3 regions of the Bacillus sp. JJ1566 genome follow, and region 2 is predicted to be linked to each of the others. Evidence: riboswitches for the same ligand, from Rfam matches in the RefSeq annotation. Region 2 holds a riboswitch; each other region holds the start of a gene.
The links. A riboswitch is a leader RNA that binds a small molecule or an ion and turns the genes downstream of it on or off. The one in region 2 is predicted to bind S-adenosylmethionine.
Positions count from the first base shown of each region.

Region 1: another riboswitch for S-adenosylmethionine. It lies ahead of V7112_RS09455 (iron-containing alcohol dehydrogenase family protein); the one in region 2 lies ahead of V7112_RS23240 (Fur-regulated basic protein FbpA).
Region 3: another riboswitch for S-adenosylmethionine. It lies ahead of V7112_RS16635 (cyclase family protein); the one in region 2 lies ahead of V7112_RS23240 (Fur-regulated basic protein FbpA).

Region 1 covers NZ_JBALOP010000018.1:60,171-65,712, forward strand. The annotation lists gene V7112_RS09450 (phosphoglycerate dehydrogenase) at 1-920, shown strand, start outside; SAM riboswitch class I at 1,059-1,178, shown strand; gene V7112_RS09455 (iron-containing alcohol dehydrogenase family protein) at 1,273-2,382, shown strand; gene V7112_RS09460 (MetQ/NlpA family ABC transporter substrate-binding protein) at 2,424-3,260, shown strand; gene V7112_RS09465 (methionine ABC transporter ATP-binding protein) at 3,372-4,412, shown strand; gene V7112_RS09470 (methionine ABC transporter permease) at 4,396-5,058, shown strand; gene V7112_RS09475 (carbonic anhydrase) at 5,140-5,542, opposite strand, start outside.
Region 2 covers NZ_JBALOP010000079.1:7,307-12,848, forward strand. The annotation lists gene V7112_RS23230 (TPM domain-containing protein) at 1-349, shown strand, start outside; gene V7112_RS23235 (fibronectin type III domain-containing protein) at 802-3,744, shown strand; gene V7112_RS23240 (Fur-regulated basic protein FbpA) at 3,828-4,025, opposite strand; SAM riboswitch class I at 4,109-4,212, opposite strand; gene V7112_RS23245 (heterocycloanthracin/sonorensin family bacteriocin) at 4,593-4,889, shown strand; gene V7112_RS23250 (putative thiazole-containing bacteriocin maturation protein) at 5,065-5,542, shown strand, end outside.
Region 3 covers NZ_JBALOP010000043.1:20,089-25,630, forward strand. The annotation lists gene clpP (ATP-dependent Clp endopeptidase proteolytic subunit ClpP) at 1-304, shown strand, start outside; gene V7112_RS16630 (5-methyltetrahydropteroyltriglutamate--homocysteine S-methyltransferase) at 358-1,464, opposite strand; gene V7112_RS16635 (cyclase family protein) at 1,543-2,295, opposite strand; SAM riboswitch class I at 2,385-2,485, opposite strand; gene V7112_RS16640 (DMT family transporter) at 2,565-3,443, opposite strand; gene V7112_RS16645 (sodium:solute symporter family protein) at 3,543-5,069, opposite strand; gene V7112_RS16650 (type I phosphomannose isomerase catalytic subunit) at 5,093-5,542, opposite strand, start outside.

The sequences.
Region 1 (5,542 bases), on a different contig from region 2:
CTGTAAAAGAAATGGTTTTAACTGCTTTAATGGCTACATCCCGAAATCTTTTCGCTGGTATTTCTTGGACAAAAGCATTAGAAGACAAAGGCGATCAAATACCTGCACTTGTTGAAAAAGGTAAAAAGCAATTTGTCGGAAAAGAAATTAAAGGAAAAACTTTAGGTGTTATTGGTTTAGGTGCAATTGGTGCGCTTGTCGCAAATGATGCGCTTGATCTAGATATGGATGTTATTGGATTTGATCCATTCATCTCTGTTGATACAGCTTGGAATTTATCACGTAATGTACAGCGTGCAATGTCAATTGAACAGCTGTTTGCGGAGTCTGACTATATTACCGTACACGTTCCATTAACCAAAGATACAAAAGAAATGTTTAATAAAGAAGCATTCAGCATAATGAAGCCGGGTGTTCACATTATTAACTTCTCACGTGGAGAGCTTGTCAACGAAATTGATATCGCGGTTGCTCTCGAAGATGGTATTGTAGGAAAGTATATGACCGACTTCCCTAATGAAAATGTTTTAAAAATGAAAAATACCATTTGCACACCACATCTTGGTGCTTCAACAAATGAATCAGAGGAAAATTGCGCGATTATGGCAGCTCGCCAAACGAGAGAATTTTTGCAAACAGGAAATATCAAAAACTCAGTGAACTTTCCAAATGCAGCTCTTCCTTATACAGGAAAAACTCGAGTAACAGCATTCCATAAAAATGTGCCAAACATGGTTGGTCAAATCACGTCAGCTATCTCAAACTATGAACTAAATATCGCTGACATGGTAAACAGAAGCCGCGGTGAATATGCCTATACAATGATTGACATTGATAATGAAGTTAACGGTGAAATCGTTCCTAGTATACTAGAAAAAATCAAGCAAATTAACGGAATTATTTCTGCACGTGTGATTTAAGATAATAAGTTTAATTTAGAAACAGCGGGCAATCTTTTGCTCATTTATTTATAAATTTTAGACAATTGCAACAAAAAACATTGACTTACCTTTAAATCCAGTTTACTATCAAAATATTAAATAAATTTAATAAAAATTCTCTTATTGAGAGTGGCTGAGGGACTGGCCCTGTGAAGCCCGGCAACCATTCATGTTTAATTAAAAAACATGAACAGGTGCTAAATCCTGCAAAATACAATGTATTTTGAAAAATGAGAGAGGTGCTACTTTTTAAGTATATCTATGCCTCTCTTTATGAGAGGCATTTTCTATTTTTTGATCATTTATTTTTATGAAGGAAAGGATGAAAAATATGTCCATAGCGATTGTTAAAGGAGCACCCGGTCATTATAGAATTGGTGAAGGGATCCTTAAGGAATTAGAAATCCTTTTATCTGAGCTTAAAGTTCAAAAAATGCATATAGTATGCGGTACAAAGGCTTGGAATGCAGTTCGCCCATACTTACCGGAGAAAATAACAAACTCCCATAGTTCTAATTTTACTTTTGTAGAAGGCCACTGCACATTACAGAAGGTTGAAAGTATTTCAGATCAGCTATCAGCGGATTCAGCTGAGGCAGTCATTGGTATCGGAGGCGGAACAGCCCTAGACATCGCCAAGGCTTCTGCAATAAAAGCAGGTATAAAATCCATTTTAATTCCGAGTATTGCATCAACCTGTGCGGCATGGACTCCTCTTAGTGTGTTCTATGACCAAAATGGAGTTTTCACACACTACACCGAATTCCCTCTTGCCAATACCCTAGTACTTATTGAACCTGCTGTAATTGCAAAAGCTCCAGTAAAGTACTTACGAGCTGGAATTGGCGATACGCTAGCGAAGTTTTATGAAGCAGAGGCATTAACTTCTTCATTTTTCAAAAATCAAGAACTACCGGTTTGGCTTAAGGTTTCACAATTCTCAGCCTCTATTTGCAGAGATGTTCTGCTAAAGGATGCCACAGCAGCTATCCAATCTGCTTCTAAAGGAATTGTCTCTGATGAACTGGTTAGAGTAATTGAGGCAATTATTATGACTGGTGGTATGGTAGGCGGCTTTGGAGAAAAAGCAGGAAGAGTAGCCGGCGCCCATTCTGTTCATAATGGTCTCACCGAAGCAACCGAAGCCAGAAGCTTTCTACACGGTGAGCTTGTTGCATATGGAATACTGGTCCAATTAGCCCTAGAGAACAAGCTGCAAGAGATTTTAAGACTGTCAAACTATTATCAGGAGTGGGGACTTCCAGTAAGCTTAGCAGACTTAACGATCAATCTGGAGGATCAAACTCTTTTAGATAAAATCGTTAGAAAAGCAACTCTTCCTCAGGAATCGATCCATTTCATGGAGATAAGTATTTCAGAAGAAGCACTCTTATCTGCCATACGTGAAGTAGAAAATCTTTATTTCAATAAAGTCCATTAATCAAAGTTCAATCAAAATACACAACGAAAAGAGGAAAAGACATGAAAAAGTGGTTATTAGCTAGTTTATTGGTTTTAGTTATTTCGGTTCTTGCAGCATGCGGTGGAAGCAGTGAGTCTAGTGGTTCAAAAGACGAAAAAGCTGAAGGTTTATACAGTGACGAAAAGCTAGTTATTGGTGTTACAGCAGGTCCTCACGAACAAATTCTTGAAAAAGTAAAAGAGCTTGCAGAGAAAGAAGACCTAAATATCGAAATCAAAGTCTTCACCGACTATGTTATGCCAAATATTGCCTTAGATGAAAAAGAGCTCGACTTAAACATTTTCCAAACTGAGCCGTACTTTAATGCATTTAAAGAAGACCGTAAATTGGACCTTATAAAATCATTCGACACTGTAACATTCCCAATGGGAGTTTATTCATTAACGGTAAAGGATGTAAGTGAGCTTAAAGATGGAGCTAAAATCGGTTTACCTAGTGACCCAACAAACAGCGGACGTGCACTCCTTCTATTTGAAAAAGCAGGCTTGATCAAATTAGACCCAGATACTGGAATCAACTCGACTGTTAAGGATATTGAGGAAAATAAAAATAATTACGAGTTCATTGAACTTGACTCTGCACAGATTGCACGTCAGCTAGAAGAACTTGATGCAGCAGCGATTAATACGAACTTTGCGATTGAAGCAGGATTTACACCTTCCGAGGATGCCATTTTTATCGAACCTAAGGATTCTCCATATGTAAACCATGCTGCCGTTAGAACTGAAAACAAAGATGATGAAATTATTACGAAATTAGCGGATATTTATCGTAGTGAAGAAATAACAAAATTCATTGAAGAAGAATTCAAGGGTTCTATTATTCCTTCTTGGTAAGAAAAAATCTATTGGAGGACGTGGTAACCTTTTCGATACTGCGTCCTCCTTATACTACTATTAATACTTTTGAAAAAAGGATGTATACCAGCTTAGAAGGGAGTTTTACAAATGATTGAATTAGTGGGAATCTCAAAAACTTTTACAGCTAAACAAGGTTCAATTCACGCTTTAAAGGATGTTTCCATTTCAGTAAAAAAAGGCGAGATTTATGGTGTGATTGGTTATAGCGGTGCAGGAAAAAGTACCCTTATTCGATGTGTGAACCTTCTAGAAAAGCCTGATTCAGGCTCTGTAAACGTGAATAATGTAGATTTGACGAAGCTATCAAATGGAAAACTCCGTGAAGCCCGCGGACGAATCGGGATGATTTTCCAAGGCTTTAATCTTTTGAAGACAGCAACAGTCTATGAAAATATTGCACTTCCATTAAAGCTTACTGGTTTAAGCAAACAAGATGTCGAGGCGCGGGTTACAAAATATTTAAATATTGTCGGCCTCGAGGAGAAGCATCATGCCTATCCTTCTGAGCTTTCGGGTGGACAAAAGCAAAGAGTAGCGATTGCACGTGCACTAGCTCACGAGCCAGAGATTCTTTTAAGTGATGAAGCTACAAGTGCACTTGATCCAGATACAACAGAAGCGATTTTGGACTTATTATTGAAGATCAACAAAGAGCTTGGGATTACCATTTTACTTATTACTCATGAAATGAATGTCATCCAACGGATATGTGACCGGGTTGCTGTTATGGAAAATGGCGAGGTTATTGAAGAAGGAACAACGAGAGAGATTTTCACATCCCCTCAGCATTCTACAACAAAAAGATTTGTTAATAGCCTATTTTCACATAATATCCCAGATGAAATGCTCACTACCTTAAATGAAACAGGCCAAGTAGTCACCCTTTCCTTCTTTGGAGAATCTTCAGGTGAACCAGCTTTAGCCTTAGTCAGTAAGAAATTTGATGTCTTTCCAAACATCTTATCCGGAAGCATTACTCGATTAAAGGAAGAAAACTTTGGACAGCTTTTGATTCACTTAAAGGGTGACATCGTAGAGATTGAAAAAGCCCTAAGTTTCTTGGAGCAACATCATGTACATGTGGAAGGAGTGAGCGCAAGTGAAAACAAGAATAGAAGAATTTCTTGAGCTTTGGGGCAGTGACCTTTGGGAAGCTACTATCCAAACGTTCCAAATGGTTGGAATTGCATTGGGGATTTCCGTTTTAATTGGTCTTCCACTTGGAATATTGCTTGTTTTAACAAGACCAGAAAAGGCCTTAGCTAATAAGTATGTATATCAAATTTTAAATATTGTTATTAACATTATTCGGTCCATCCCTTTCATCATCTTATTGTTCTTCATCCTCCCTTTTACAAAGCTGATTGTTGGGACATCTATTGGTGTTAAAGGGGTAATTGTCCCATTAGTTGTGTATACCGCTCCATATATTGCAAGATTAATGGAAACAGCTCTATTAGAAGTAGACCGTGGAGTATTGGAAGCCTATGAGGCAATGGGAATAAAAACACGACATATTATATGGCATGTGCTTGTCAGAGAATCCCGTTCATCCATTATTCTTGGCTTGACTATTGCAACCATTGGTCTAATTGGTGCATCAGCAATGGCCGGGTTAGTTGGCGGAGGTGGACTTGGGGACCTTGCTTATCGCTATGGTCACCTTCGTTATGAAGTGGATGTCATGTATATTACCGTCATATTACTTATTATCTTAGTCCAAGGACTCCAATCTGCCGGCAACCGTTTGGCAGCGCGTTTGAAGAAGGATTAACTTTCATAAAGGATACTACTAAAAGAAGCAAGGATTACCTTGCTTCTTTTGTTGCCTTTGCAGGTTTGGACTTTTCTAATTTCATCCAATTACCTGTCTCTTTCCTGGTTTCGCAGGCTCTTCTGACACTTCTTCGGTTTCTATATTAATAAATAATCCACGAACAACTACTTCGGATGGCATTAGTGGATGATTACGAATAGTATCGGCATTTTTTTGCACATAATCGATTGCTGTTTTGTTTCCTTCGAGCCACTCTCGTAAACTCATATCGAGAAACTCCGGCCTGCAATTCTTAAAAAGATACTCAAGTGTTTCGAGTTTATCCTGAGGGACAGAGGGACAGGTACATCGTCCTAGCTGGGAAGATGTACCTGTCCCCTTGTCCCCAACAACAAAGATATCTTCAATGTTTTCCTGAAAAACGGTAATGATGATATCCCTCAAGATATCGCCGAAGGGTTGTAAAATTTCCCGTCCGTAA
Region 2 (5,542 bases):
CTCATCTGGGGGTTACGCTCAATCAGATGGTGATACATCCTATCCAAGTAGTGCCACTGCAGCATCCGATGGTGAGTTAATAAAAGAACTCTTAATCTATCTTGCAATTGCGATTGGCATCGGAGTCATTTCGGTTGGAGTGATGGCGATGTATAATAGGGGTCGCTCCACAACAACAGCCAATACGTATCTAGAGTCCAATTCTTTCGCTGTTACAAATAAAATGGACCGACATTACAATACACGAGTTACACAGCAAAAAATTCAACGAAATTCAAATAGTGGGGGAGGATCTTCTTTTTCCGGTGGCGGCGGTGGCCGTTCTGGTGGAGGAGGAAGAGGGTTTTAGGAAGCATGAGGACATTTGGTTCTCATGCTTTTTTCTTTGTAAAAGTAGAGAAAAATGATGATGTTATTCCGCTATAACATCTAGATTAGTGAAGAATAATTTATTTCCCAAGAGTTTGTCGAAAGATATAAAATAACTTTCTTAGGCATGGTAACAGTGATTAGACCAAGCATTTTTCAATGGTAATCATTTCATCATGAGATAATCACTAGTTCACAAAGGACTTTTCGGATAGGTAAATAGAACTAAAATTATCGAAATATTCAATAAAGTGATTGTATACGTTTTTAATGGAAGAGATTAACATAGATTTGTAATTCCGATTTCCCTTAAAATATAGACCTTTAAATTACAGTGTTTCTGCACAGAAAAAGGTCTATATAAAAATTAAAAGAAAGGAGGATTAATAAGTTTATTAGATTAACAAAAATACTAGAAGGTGGTAGATGTACTTGAAGAGTCTTAAAGTGAATGGAATTTTGTTTTTAATTTTACTATTCGTTTTTAGTAGCTTTAGTGGGGCAGTTTATGCAGAGTCGGAAGGATCGCCTAATGTCCCCGCATCACCTGTGAATTTACAGATTCCTAACCTTGCTTTTGATGAAGACAGCATTACTCTTGTTTGGGAGAAGCCCGAGAATTATGATGACATAGTTGATTTTAATATCTACATGGACAAGAAGAAAATAGGAAGCGCTTCAGAAGATAATAGTGGACCTGCAAAAGCTTATATCGATAATTTCTATGAAAATATCGATAAGGACAATTTCCACGAAAAAATTCTTATCCATAATTTTAACGTTAACAATCTAAAACCTAATAAATCCTACGAATTTTATGTAACATCTATAAATGCTGACGGGGTGGAATCACCTCCTTCAAATAAAATTGTAGGTAAAACAACAAAGATACCGGAGATTTTTAATATTGTAGATTATGGGGCAACACCTGATGATGATACAAAGGATACTGAAGCTATTCAAGCAGCCATTGACGCTGCAACACCTGGCTCAAAGGTGTTAATTCCAGAAGGAACATTTATATCTGGAGAATTGTGGCTTAAATCTGATATGACTTTACAAGTGGATGGATATTTACTTGGCTCACCGGATGCCAAAGACTACAGTATGAATTTCTGGCTATATGATTATTCAACTGATGAACGTTCATATTCACTCATCAATGCACATACATACGATTATGGAAGCCTGAAAAACATTCGAATTGTGGGTGACGGTATCATCGATGGAAACGGGTGGAAATATGATAAGAACCATCCTACCATTGATGAACTTGGAAATGAATTGCCACGTTATATAGCAGGCAATAATTCAAGAGTAACTGGAAATGTAAAAGTAGAGAATGGGAAAATGAGTCCATTAGATCTTGGGTCTGATAATACGTTTGGAATCTTGGCTGCAAACCAATCATATGCCGCACAAGAATTAGGCATGGATGCAAAGTCTGCTTATGCAACTCGTTCAAATCTGATTACGGTTCGCGGAGTAGATGGAATGTATTATGAAGGAATTACCCAACTTAATCCTGCAAATCACGGGATTGTGAATCTTCATAGTAAAAATATCGTTATAAATGGAACCATTTCCAAAACGTATGACGGAAATAATGCAGATGGTTACGAGTTTGGTGACTCTCAAAATATCATGGTATTCAATAACTTTGTGGATACGGGCGATGATGCAATTAACTTCGCGTCAGGTATGGGACAAGCAGCATCCAATAGTGAACCAACTGGAAATGCTTGGATTTTCAATAACTATATTCGTGAGGGTCACGGTGGGGTTGTTACCGGTAGTCATACTGGTGGCTGGATCCAGGATTTTTTAGTAGAAGATAATATCATGTATAAAACAGATGTTGGTTTACGCAGTAAGACAAATACACCAATGGGTGGTGGAGCTAAAAATATCCTTTTTAGAAATAATGCATTAGAGGGTATTGATGGTGACGGTCCATTTGTCTTCACTTCAGCTTATACGGATGCAAATGCTGCAATCCTATACGAGCCTGCAGAGATCATCTCACAATTTAGAGATATGGAGATTGTTGATACAACCGTTCGTAATCAAGGAGGGAGTAATAAGCAATCTATCCTTGTGAATGGTAATAATAATGCAGGTGAAGTTTATCACGAAAATATAACATTCAAAAATGTTAAATTCGATAATGTTTATTCCGTAAATATGAATTACGCAAAAGACTTTAAATTTATTAATGTATCTTTTACAAACGTCAAAGATAATGGCGGAAACCCATGGAGAATAACAAATTCGACAGGACTTGTGTTTGAGAACACAACAGCAACTCCTACTGATGCTACACAAAAACCAGAATGGGGAGAAGACACGGTTATTGATGCTCAGTCATCACCTGATGGAAAAAGTGTAACTTTAACATGGAGTGAAGCAACAGATAATGTTGGTGTTAGGGGTTATACAATCTATAAAAATGGTGAAAAACTTGGTGGAGACTATTCAACTACGAATCTCACTAGTTTTACTGTAGATGGACTGGCACCCGCTACAGAATACACATTTAAAGTGGAAGCAACCGATGCTATTGGAAACCGTACGTCTAATGGACCAGAAATTAAGGTAATTACAAATGGTGGTGCTGATCAAACAGCTCCTGTTTTACCGAAGAATAAAAAGATTTCAGAATCAACAACTAAAATTGCTTCCAGTGATACTTTTAGTGGCAAGGAAGTAAATGTGGTGTATACAGGGTTTACTTGGACTTCCATAACTTGGGATGCTGCTAGTGACGATACAGGAATTGCTGGTTACAACGTTTATGCAAATGGAGAATTACATGGATTTGCAACATCTAATAAATACACATTAACACGCCTAGAACCTGGTACAAAATATCATATTGAAGTCGAAGCAGTTGATCTTGCAGGTAATAAGGCAAAATATAATCATGTCCTAGAAACAGAAACAGCAAGAGCTTACCCAATTGGTGCACCATCCATTGATGGTGGCTTAGAAGCAAAAATTAATACAGATGGAACTAGTGTAACTCTATCATGGAACGCTGCAACAGCGATTAATCAAGATGTAATCGGATACCGGGTATATGTGAATAGGCAACCTATCAAACCTGAAAGAGCGGTATTTACACCTATTAATTCGGAAATGACAACATCAGATACAAGTTATACGGTAACAGGATTAAAACAAGGAAAGCGATACACATTTAAAGTAGAAGCAGTCGGTCATGCATTCAAATACTCAAAGAGAGAAAGACTCTCAGATGTCCTTCAAAACGGACTTCTTGAAGTTTCAGGATACAGATGGAGCGGATTCGGACCAACTAGCGATGTTCATTTAATACCTGGTAAAGCTAAAAGTGAACAAGCTAAATCGAAGTAAGGTCATGTGATAAAAAAGGTGGGTACGTCTGTGACAAGACTGCATTTCAATAGAAATACAGTCTTGTCTATGTTCAAATAACTTTAGAAATTTTTCCATCTTAAGGATGAATGATTAGAATGCGGATGTTCATCAGATTGAGCTTTAAAATTTTCATATTCTAACTCGGATAAAGATAATTCAAAAAGATGTTTTCCATCTTTTTTATATTGATCAAGTCTAAGTAATTTGTTTATTAACTCGTTCCGTCTATTTTCAACAGGTTCCCTTAGTAAACTCATAATAAAAAATCCTCTCCCTTAAATTTTTTTCAATGTGCCATTGAAAAGATAAGGAGAGGATTTTTTAATTAGGTTGTAACCTCAACTTATCTATCAAGCTGTAAGCTTGCAGGATTTAGCACAGTATTCTTATGAATATGTTGCTGAGGTTTCGTTGGGCCAGTCCCTCCACCTCTCTGGATAAGCATTATATATTTTTTATTTTAATAATACCTTAAGTTTAAACCTATAATTCCGATGTGTCTACTATAATTTATGCATAAATAATTTTATGTGACCTTTTTTTGTATTTTTGAAATTAATAAAAGCACCATTTTCAAAGGCATTTGAGATAATACGATTTCTAAATGTCTTTTTGTCGATTGGTTAATTTAAAATAGGCGGTGTAATCAGGCACAATACCCATAATAGTTCATATTTTGTTTATGAAAGTCTTTGAAATATTTAGAATATAACTTGAACACATTATTTCTATTTTGCTCGTTTATTTTCATTTTAAAGTACTTTCACACCTTAAATGAATAATCGGAGGTAATATTAGTGAATAATTTTCAAAATGAACTCCAAATGTTGAATATTGGAGATTTCCATTCGACTGATGTAGTTCCTTGGGATCCAAACCAGTATTATGATGAATCTGCCCGACAATTAGGTGGATTTGGTGGAATTGGTGGAATTGGCGGAATTGGTGGATTAGGATTTGGATTTGGACGTTGTTCAAGTTGCTTTAGTTGTGCTCGGTGCTTCTTTAATTGCTTTAATTGTTTCCGTTGTTTTAGTTGCTTTAGTTGCTCTCATTGTGGTGGACGCTGTGGAGGGGGACACCGTTGTGGAGGCGGACACCGTTGTGGAGGTCACCACTGATTCGAATTTAGATACAAAACAAATCTAACCTATTAAGAAGTGCAGCCCCTGAAAAAATGGCTTTAGGGGCTTTCTTTTTAAGAGTAGACATATGAGACAAATTTCTTTACATAGGATTATAGTGACAGTGATGGTAAAGAACCTCAAACTTGCTATTCAGTAAAGGAGGAGCGGAATGACAAAATTAACCCCTTCTATGCGTCTCAAAGTGAAAAGAGATACGTTTTTTCTCCCTTATTCTAACAGTGTCTATTTTCGGAACAATACAAGTTCTTTCCGTATGGAAGGAAATACAATCGATAAGTGGGTTGAAAAGCTAATACCGATGTTCAATGGAGAGTACACGTTGGGGAATTTAACAGAAGGTTTATCCGACCCATACCGAGAACGAGTTTATGAAATTGCAGAAACGCTGTATCGCAATGGATTTGTTCGAGATGTAAGTCAAGATTTGCCGCATCAATTACAGTCTGATGTTATTAAGAAGTATGCATCACAAATTGAATTCCTGGAAAACTTCGGGGATTCCGCCGCATATCGCTTTCAAGCCTACCGTCAGTCAAACGTCTTGGTAGTTGGATCTGGTCCATTTTTAGTATCGTTAGTATCTGCATTACTCGAATCCGGATTACCTAAGTTCCATGTACTAATCA
Region 3 (5,542 bases), on a different contig from region 2:
TTGTACAGGAATGGCTGCATCCTTTGGTGCTATGCTTTTGCTTGCCGGAACAAAAGGAAAAAGACTCGCCCTCCCAAACAGTGAAATTATGATACATCAACCCTTAGGTGGGGCGCGGGGTCAAGCAACTGAAATCGAAATTTCTGCAAAACGAATCCTTAAGCTTCGAGAACATATCAATCAAATCATTTCAGAACGTACTGGCCAACCAGTTGAAAAGGTAGCAAAAGATTCCGATCGTGACTATTACATGAGTGCGGAAGAGGCAAAGGAATATGGGATTATTGATGAAATAATTAAATAGATCATTTCTATCAAAAAAAGCGAACACCCATCAAGTAGTGTTCGCTTTCCTTCTTATCCCCAAATTTCTTTTGAAATATCAACAATATACTTCAATTTCGCCCATTGCTCTTCTTCCGTTAAAATATTGCCATGATGAGTTGAAGCAAAGCCACATTGTGGACTGATACATAAGTTTTCAAGTGGTACAAATTGTGATGCTTCTTTTATGCGTGCGATAATGTTTTCTTTCGATTCTAATTCTCCACGCTTTGATGTAAATACACCAAGAACAACTCGAGGACCTTCATTTGGAACATACTCAAGTGGCGTAAAATCTCCTGAACGATCGTCATCATATTCTAGGAAAAACCCATTAACTTTTTCTTTCGCAAAAAGGGTAGGGGCAATTTTTGCATAGCTGCCTTCGAATGCCCAGTTAGAGCGATAGTTTCCACGGCAAAGATGTGTTGTGATGGTTAAATCCTCTGGTTTCCCTTCTAGCACTCCATTTGCAACCTTCAATGCTAATTCAATTAATTCCTCACGAGTAGAACCACTATCATTAAATGGGATTTCTGGTGCATTCAGACCTGCTATGTACACATCGTCTAGTTGTAGGTAACGACAGCCTGCTTCGTAAAATGCTGTTATGGCATCGCGATATGTTTGAATAATATCATTTGCATACTCCTCAAGGTCCGGATAGATATCCTTGTTGCGAATACCCGCATTAAATAGTTGGTTTGGACTTGGAATTGTTTGTTTCGCAACGGCACGGTCACCTACAATTTCTTTAAATTCAATGAAATCTTTAATATGTGGATGGTCTTGGTTAAATGAAATTTTCCCAATAACTCGCACATCATAGCGTTCTGTTTCCTCACCCTTGAATTTAAAGCCATGATCCGGAACGTAGCCCTCAACTCCATTTAAATGCTCTAAGAAATCTGTATGCCAAAATCTACGACGAAACTCACCATCTGTGACCGCTTGTAAGCCAACTTCGATTTGTTTATCAACAACCTTTTTAATTTCTTCTGTTTCAATTGAATGAAGTTCCTGTGCAGTAATTGCTCCTGCTTGAAAATCCTTTCTTGCTTGATGAATTCTCTCTGGACGTAATAAACTTCCTACATGGTCTGCACGAAATGGTGCTTTAACTATTGTTTTTGTTGTCATTTTATTGTATCTCCCGTCTATTATTATCTTACTTTCAAAATTTGTTTTTGGGACAAGGGACCTGTCTCCCTGTCCCACCTATGGCAAAATGGCAAATGAGCGTACTGGGAATCCGGATCCTTTTTCGGGTTTTGGACAGATATTAAAAATAACAGCTCCTTTTGCTGGTACCTTATCAAGGTTAGTTAATAATTCGACTTGAAATGTATCCTGCTCTAGAACGTAGTACTCTCCAATTAGTGACCCATTTTTTCGATAATCAATCGCTGCGTCTGTATCAAATGTTTCATGGCCAACAGCTTTAATCTTTCTTTCCTCAAATAAAAATTTTAAGGCCTCAATTCCCCAACCTGGAGCATGACTATTCCCATCAGAATCCTTATTTTCAAATGCTGCTTTGTTTGGCCAACGCTTGCTCCAGTCCGTTCTTAATGCCACAAATGTACCGGCTTCAATTTCACCATGTTCTTCTTCAAATTTTAGAATATCATCAACACTTAAAATGAAATCATGATTTTCTTCTGCTTCCTTTGACTTATCAATCACAGCAAGGGGTAGAACGAGTTCCTTTAACTCTAGTTCATCCAAATATCGTTGGTTAGGAACGAAATGGATTGGCGCATCAATATGGGTTCCGTACTGACCTGGGAATGTAAAGCTTTGTGCAAAAAAGCCGTCCTCATGGGTAAAAAGTGTCTTAAATTCAGCATCGTTAAACGCTGAAAAATGGGGAGAGTCTGGTCCAAATGTATGTGTAAGATCAACCCACTCTTTACTTTTCAGAATTTCAAATGCTTTTAATAATTCATTTTCTGTTCGTACCGTTGACATACAATCACCTCATTAACTTATTTGAAATGTAAAAAACCCTCTTCTTGAAAATAAGAAGAGGGTTGGATAGGCAAATGAAAAATCCGCTCTTCTTATCTTCTAGCATCATGCTACTGGAATTGGCACAGTACTTTAAAAGTCTGTTGCCGAGGTATCGTAGGGCCAGTCCCTCCACCTCTCTGGATAAGAAAATTTCGAAATATTAAATTATATATTAAACATTAGACCAAAAAAAATGTATTGTCAACAACAATGTTATAAATAAACTTCTATGATTTTAGTAATCTTTTCCAATTAATCTCACTAACAAAAGAAGATCCTAATATGAAGACTCCACCTACAATTTGTACAAAACCCATACTTTCATTCAAAATAATCGCAGCCATGATCACGGCGGAAATGGGATCGATATAGCTAAATACTGCGATGGTTTGCGCCTTTAATTTTTTCAACACTGAAAAATATAATAAGTACGCGACCCCTGTATGAATAATTCCCACAATAAATAGTAGAATGATTGATTGTAAACCTAAATCGGAGTAATTCATATTTTGCGATGCCAGGACATAAGGGAACAATACTATCGAAGCAGTTAAAAGCTGCATAATAGTTGTTTCAAAATCGGATAGACTTTTAATAAATTTATTCAGGAGAATCACACTTGTATAAAAAGCGGCAGCCAATAAACCATACATAATGCCAACAGAGTGGTTATAAGCTCCAACAGCCGCTTCGGCCCCAGGATTGACAACCAAAAGTAATCCTAAAAAGGCAAGAGTAATACCTATCCCCTTCATCCATGTCCATTTTTCCTTCAGTAAAAAAGGTGCCAAAATCATCACAAACACTGGTGCAAAATAATAGCTAAGAGTGGCGTTAGCAATGGTTGTATAGCGGAAAGATTCGAATAAAAAAATCCAGTTAAAGCCCAATGCTGCCCCTGATAAAAGCAGAAAGATAAGATTCTTCTTGAACGTTTTGAAAGAAAACTTCTTCTTTACTAGAAAACTAGCAACAATTAAAAACAAACTGCCAAATGCTCCTCTGAACAAAGCAATTTCACTAGAGGATAGATCAATATTCTTCACAAACAAACCAATGCTACCAAAAATCAACATCACAATAATAAAAATAATCTTTGCCTTCATTATCCTTCTCCTAGTGGGTCATGGGGACAATGTCCCTCCGTCCCATTTTAATGCAAAAAACAGAAGACCTCAATAACGAGGTCTTCTGTTTTCATCATATTAGATTGCTTTTTTTACATCATCAGTCTTTTTTTCGTCTTTGCCTGTGTCTAAGAATTGTAGTAACTCCTCAACTTCAGGTGATACAGTAACACCTCTACGCTTGTTGATATAGCCTCCACCAAAGAACACGATTGAAGTTACGATTAATGGGAAAGCCACCTTAACATCAGTAGGGATAATATCGGTTAATTGTGTGATTGCAAACCCAACTACACCCGCTACGATTGAATAAATTGCTACTGCTCCAGTGCTGTGTTTAAATTTAGAGAATAAACCGAAAATCAAAGGTACTGCCATTGGTCCAACTAATGCAGAGAACCATGTGATAACTAGTCCAAGAACGCCACCGAATTGTTCTTGTTTTAGACCAACAATAATTGTAATGATGGTAAACATAATTGTTAAACCACGTGCAATCCAAAGAGATCTTTTATCAACATTTTCTTTCATTTCTTTAAATTTCTTATTTAGAACTGGTAAGATATCACGTTGAACAACTGCTGTTAAAGCGTTGATATCTGATACTGTCATACCCATTGTACTTGCAAACATAGATGCTAAAACTAATCCAACTAAACCAGCTGGTAAGAATGTTGTAGTTAATAATGGATATAATTGTGAAGCTGGGTCACTTAAATCGCTAAAAACAAGTGGTGCTGCTACCATTGGTAAGAAAATTAATAATGGCCATACAAAGTAAAGGATAGCTGAAAGTCTTGCTGCTTTTCTTGAATTTTCGCCATCTGGTGTTGAGATAAATCTTGCTGCAAGGTTCCAGTTACCACCGTTGTAGTCAAAGAATTTAACGAATAAGAACAGGAATACCCATAGTGGAGTATAAGAACCATTAAATGGACTTGCATGACCTTCTGGTAGGTCTCCCCACATTGTGAATACCGAGCCTAACCCTCCAAGGTGGCTGAAAACACCCACAAAAATAACAATACCAGCGATTAATTGTACAATAAATTGAACAAAGTCAGTTATTAAATCAGCCCAAAGTCCGCCAATTGTAACATAAATTAAGGAAACTGCACCTGATAAAATGATACCTAACCAAATTGGAAGTCCAGTGAAACCACTTAATAAAATACCCATAGATGCCCATTTTGCACCGATATCAAGAAGCTTAATTAATACCCCAGTCCATGCTGTAACTTGCTGTGCTGGTAAACCAAAACGAATTGCCATGTATTCAGTTGGTGATTGAATTCCTAACTTTTGACGAAGTCTAGGCCATCTTGGTGCGATAAATTTTGCCCCGATGATTAACCCAATTCCGATTGTAACTGCCCACCAAAAGTAAATCGTAATCCCATATGAATAGGCAATAGCTGCATACGCTACGAACACTACACCACTATGGCCTGATACGTGGTGAGAAACCCCGGAAAGCCACCAAGGTACTTTTCCTCCTCCAACGAAGAAGTCATTCGAGCTTTTATTTGCTCTATAACTAAAAATACCGATTCCAATCATAACAGCGAAAAACGCTCCTAAAACAATCCAATCTAAAGTTGCCATAACTTAATTCATCTCCTACTCTTTTAATCTGTTATTCTAGGACCAAATAATCTTAACGCCTTTAAAGGTTCATTTCCTTCGTTTCGAAGTGTTAAACCGCTTACCTTTGCAGGAATAAAGTATTGATCACCGATGTTAAATAATTGATGATATCCATTTGAAGCAATTGAACCGCTTCCAGAAAGTATATACAGACCAGAAAATACACCATCATTGGTTATTTCCATTTCATTTTCTACTTCTACCTGTGTCATTTTAAAATAAGGTGTCTGTTGATAACCGATTAATTCAATTTCACGATTATTCATGACCTCTCTTAAAATGGAAGGCTTTACAAACCATTTTTCAAGAGTTTCTTCACTTGTATAAGTATCATAATTGAAGCAATCAAACATTTTCTTAAAACCAATTCCTTGGTGACACATAAAATCATCAATTTCAAGTCCTGATGGTGACACCTTTTCAATGCGGAT